Regions from separate parts of the Mesorhizobium sp. M0028 genome, predicted to be linked through region 2. Evidence: riboswitches for the same ligand, from Rfam matches in the RefSeq annotation. Region 2 holds a riboswitch; the other holds the start of a gene.
What was found. Region 2 has a riboswitch for S-adenosylmethionine ahead of metX (homoserine O-acetyltransferase MetX). Riboswitches for the same ligand answer to the same signal wherever they lie in the genome.

Region 1 (2,396 bases), on a different contig from region 2:
AGCCTGCCGGCAACCGCCATCGCCGTGCTGGTCGCGGCCTACCTGCCGGAATGTGCCTTGGCCTGGGTCAAAGGATGGCACCTGTCGCTGCGCACCATCCTGGCGATGATGGTTCGCGACTGCATGCTGCCGGCGATATGGGCGCGCGGCTGGCTGAGCGGCGCCGTCGACTGGCGCGGCAACGTTATGACCATCCAGACCAAGGCCGTCGCGGAGCTGGAAGAGACCCCGTCCGGCGCCTGATCGGCGCCCCCCGCTCACCTCTGTTCGGTCAGCCCTATCCGGCGGCTCTCAGCGCTTGCTCGATATCTTCGAGCAGATCGTCGGTATCTTCCAGGCCGACGGAAAGCCTGAGCGTGCCCGGCCCGATGCCGAGCTCGGCGCGGGCCTCATCGGTCAAGTTCTTGTGTGTGGTCGTCGCCGGATGGGTGATCAGGCTCTTGGCGTCGCCGAGATTGTTGGAAATCAGCACGATGTCGAGCGCGTTCTGGAAAGCAAAGGCCGCCTGCTTGCCGCCCTTCACATCCAGGCAGATCAGCGTTGAGCCGCCCGACATCTGCTTCTTGACCACGGCCGCTTGCGGGTGGTCGGCACGGCCGGGATAGATGACACGGGCGATTTGCGGGCGCTCGGCGAGGAAATCCGCTATGCGGCCGGCACTTTCCGTCTGCTGGCGGACGCGTAGCGGCAGCGTCTCCAGGCCTTTCAGCAGGGTCCAGGCATTGAAGGGCGAGAGGCTGGGGCCGGTGTGGCGGAAATAGTCATGCAGGTTCTCGTCGATCCATTTTTTGTCCGACAAGATAACGCCTCCAAGGCAGCGCCCTTGGCCGTCAATATGCTTCGTTGCCGAATAGACGACGATGTGGGCGCCGAGCTGCAAGGGTTTTTGCTGCAAGGGCGTGGCGAAGACATTGTCAACGATCAGCCTGGCGCCGATCGAGTTGGCAAGTGCCGCGACGGCGGCGATGTCTACCACCTCCAGCGTCGGATTGGTCGGGCTTTCCAGGAAGAACAGTTTGGTGTTCGGCTTGACCGCCTGTTCCCAGTTGGCGACGTCGGTGCCGTCGACCAGCGTTGCCCCGATGCCGTATTTCGGCGCCAGCGTCTCGACCACCCAGCGGCAGGAGCCGAACAGTGCGCGCGCCGCCACGATATGGTCGCCCGCCCTGGCGCTGCACAGCAGCGCTGCCGTCACCGCCGCCATGCCGGACGCCGTAGCGCGCGCGTCCTCGGCGCCTTCCAGCGCGCACATACGCTTTTCGAACATGTCGACCGTCGGATTGGCATAGCGCGAATAGATGAAGCCCGGCTCCTCCCCCTTGAAGCGGGCTTCCGCCGCTTGCGCCGTCTCGTAGACATAGCCTTGGGTGAGATACATCGCCTCGGAGGTCTCGCCGAAGCCGGAACGCAGCGTCCCGGCATGCACGAGTGCGGTCTGAGGCTTCCAGTCGCGCTTCTTGGTCATCATTCTATCCAAACACCAAAAATGGTCCAAACAACAAAAAACCGGTCGCGAAAGTCGCAACCGGTCCATATGGCCTTGCGGCCCGACGGTCCTTTAGCGACTTGTTTAACGTGGCTGCAAGCCGACCGGCCAAATCACCACGGGATAACGAGCTTTAGACCCGCACCACGCTTGCGTCAATTGCCGGCATGATTAAGACGGTTGTACCAAGCAGGTGCCAAAGGCGTCCACGGTTTGTGGCAAGGACCTGTGACGAAACAAGACCTCGCCCGGTGTTCGAACGGAGCCAGACCCTTGCGGCAGACAGGCATTCTTCCCGATCGGGATATTTCCGCGCTGTTCCAGACGGGCGCGCTGAAATCGCCGCGCGCGCTCGATGCCGACCAGATCCAGCCGGCCAGCCTTGACCTCAGGCTCGGCGACAAGGCCTGGCGCGTGCGTGCTTCCTTCTTGCCCGGCCCCGACCACAGAGTTGTCGACAAGCTCGACCGGCTGAAGTTGCACGAGATCAACCTCGCCGAAGGTGCCGTGCTCGAAACCGGCTGCGTCTACATCGTGCCACTGCTCGAAAGCCTGGCGCTGCCCGCGCATATTTCGGCTTCGGCCAACCCGAAGAGCTCGACCGGGCGGCTCGACATCTTCACTCGGGTAATGACCGACCGCGGCCACGAGTTCGACAAGATCGCCGCCGGCTATGAAGGCCCGCTCTATCTGGAGGTCAGCCCGCGCACCTTCCCGATCGTCGTGCGCACCGGCTCGCGGCTGTCGCAGATCAGGTTCCGCACCGGCAATGCGCTTTTGTCGGAAAGCGAACTGCACGACCTGCATCGCGCCGAGATGCTGGTCGCCACCGAGCCGCCCAACATCTCAGGCGGCGGCATCGCGTTGTCGATCGACCTCGACGGTGACAAGGACGGGCTGGTCGGCTATC
Region 2 (2,396 bases):
CTGCAGCAATTCGAGCAGCAGGCCGTCGCCGGAACCGACGTCCAGCACCCGCGACTGCGGCGGGATGAGATCGGCGACGACTTCGAGGTCGACGCGCTGGGCGCGGTTGACGCTCATGGGCTCGCCTCCTGCCTGGCGCATGGTCCTGATCCGAAAAGTCTGCAACTTTTCGGGGCCATGCGCTGATGCCTGGCGCATGATCCTGATCCGAAAAGTCTGCAACTTTTCAGGGTCATGCGCTGATGCCTGGCACATCGTCCTGATCCGAAAAGCGTGCAACTTTTCGAGGTCATGCGCCGAGCCCTCTAGCCCGGGCCGCCGAGGCGATGAAGCCTTTGATGGCGGCGAACAGTTCCGGCTCGTCGAGCAGGAAGGCGTCGTGGCCGCGGTCGGTCTCGATTTCGACGAACGATACCGAGGCGCCGGCCGCGTTCAGCGCGTGAACGACCGAGCGGCTCTCCTCGGTCGGGAACAGCCAGTCGCTGGTGAAGGAGACCAGGCAAAAACGGGTCTTGGTGCCGGCGAAGGCATCGGCCAGCCGGCCGCCATGGTCGGCGGCGAGATCGAAATAGTCCATCGCCCGGGTCATGTAGAGATAGGAGTTGGCATCGAAGCGATCGACGAAGGTCATGCCCTGATGGCGCAGATAGCTCTCGATCTGGAAGTCGGCATCGAAACCGAAGGTCAGCGCTTCGCGGTCCTGCAGGTTGCGGCCGAACTTGCGGTGCAGCGCTGCTTCCGACAGATAGGTGATGTGGGCGGCCATGCGCGCCACCGCCAGCCCCTTTTCCGGTCGCTTGCCGTGCTCGAAATATTTGCCGCCATGCCAGTCGGGGTCGGCCATCACCGCTTGCCTGCCGACCTCGTGGAAAGCGATGTTCTGCGAGGAATGGCGGGCGCCGGTGGCGATCGGCAGGGCCGAGAAGACGCGCTCGGGATAGCTGGAGGCCCATTGCAGCACCTGCATGCCGCCCATCGAGCCGCCCAGCACGCTGAACAGCTGTTCGATGCCGAAATGCTCGACCAGCATCAGCTGCGCCCGCACCATGTCGCGGATGGTGATGATCGGCAGGTCGAGCCCGTAAGGCTTGGCGGTTGCGGGATTTGTCGAGGCGGGGCCGGTGGAACCGAGGCAGCCGCCGATGACGTTGGACGAGATGACGAAGAAACGGTCGGTATCGATGATCTTGCCGGGGCCGATCAGCACTTCCCACCAGCCCGGCTTGCCGGTCACCGGATTGGTGTTGGCGACATGCTGGTCACCGGTCAGCGCATGGCAGACGAGAATGGCGTTGGAGCGCGCGTCGTTGAGCGTGCCATAGGTCTGGTAGGCGATCTGGAACGGCGACAGCAGCGTGCCGGCGTCGAGCTTGAGCGGCTTGTCGGCGCCGAAACGCAACACCGGGCTCGACGGCTGGTCGGCCTCGTTGTTGGTTTTTCGCGCGCGCAAAGCGACCATCACATCTCCTTGCCCGGCCTTCAGTTGTCCGCCGGTCCGGGCAACAACCAGTCAGGGCAACAAAAAACCGGCCATGCCTTCGCAAAGCCGGTTACAAGATGCAAACGGCCCTTTAGCAAGTTGTTTAACGTGGCTGCAAGCCGACCGGCCAAATCACCACGGAACTGTCGCTGCTCTTCTAGGACTGACGCATGGCTTCGTCAACGGCAAGTTATTGATCCCGAATTGCCGCCCCTCGACATTCCGGGCCACGGCTTGTATTTCCGCTGCGGCTTCCGGATGGAGGCTTCCTCGACGGATTTCATGGAATGAGCCAGACACCGGATCAGACACGTCCAACGCCCCGCGCCGGCATCATGGACATCGAAGCCTATGTGCCCGGCAAGAGCGCGGCGCCTGAAGGTGTCGTCAAAGTCCACAAACTGTCGGCGAACGAGAACCCGCTCGGTCCTTCGCCAAAGGCGATAGAGGCCGCGCGCGCGGTCGCCGACAAGCTCGCGGTCTATCCCGACGGCAGCGCCAGGCGCCTGCGGGAGGCGATCGCCGACGTGCACGGGCTCAATCCGGCGAACATCGTCTGCTCCAACGGTTCCGACGAGATCCTGGGCCTGCTTGCGCAGACCTACCTCGCGGCCGGCGATGAAGCCATCATCACCGAACACGGCTTCATGGTCTACAAGATCTACATCCAGTCGGCCGGTGCCGTCCCGGTAACGGTCAAGGAGACTGATGAACGCGCCGACATCGATGCGATCCTCGCCGCGGTGACGCCGCGTACCAGGATCATCTTCCTTGCCAATCCGAACAACCCGACCGGCACTTACGTGCCGTTCCAGGAGGTGCGCCGCCTGCATGCGGGCCTGCCGCGAAACGTGCTTCTGGTGCTGGATGCCGCCTACGCCGAATATGTCCGGCGCAACGACTATGAAGCTGGCGT

Region 1: linked by a shared signal. The riboswitch ahead of NKJ93_RS27705 (O-succinylhomoserine sulfhydrylase) and the one ahead of metX (homoserine O-acetyltransferase MetX) in region 2 are both predicted to bind S-adenosylmethionine.

What each region holds. Positions count from the first base shown of each region.
Region 1 covers NZ_JAMYVG010000022.1:24,240-26,635, forward strand. Annotated here, with positions in the region: gene NKJ93_RS27700 (ceramide glucosyltransferase) at 1-243, shown strand, start outside; gene NKJ93_RS27705 (O-succinylhomoserine sulfhydrylase) at 278-1,468, opposite strand; SAM riboswitch at 1,539-1,616, opposite strand; gene NKJ93_RS27710 (2'-deoxycytidine 5'-triphosphate deaminase) at 1,760-2,396, shown strand, end outside.
Region 2 covers NZ_JAMYVG010000013.1:79,037-81,432, reverse strand. Annotated here, with positions in the region: gene metW (methionine biosynthesis protein MetW) at 1-117, opposite strand, end outside; gene metX (homoserine O-acetyltransferase MetX) at 290-1,459, opposite strand; SAM riboswitch at 1,552-1,629, opposite strand; gene hisC (histidinol-phosphate transaminase) at 1,768-2,396, shown strand, end outside.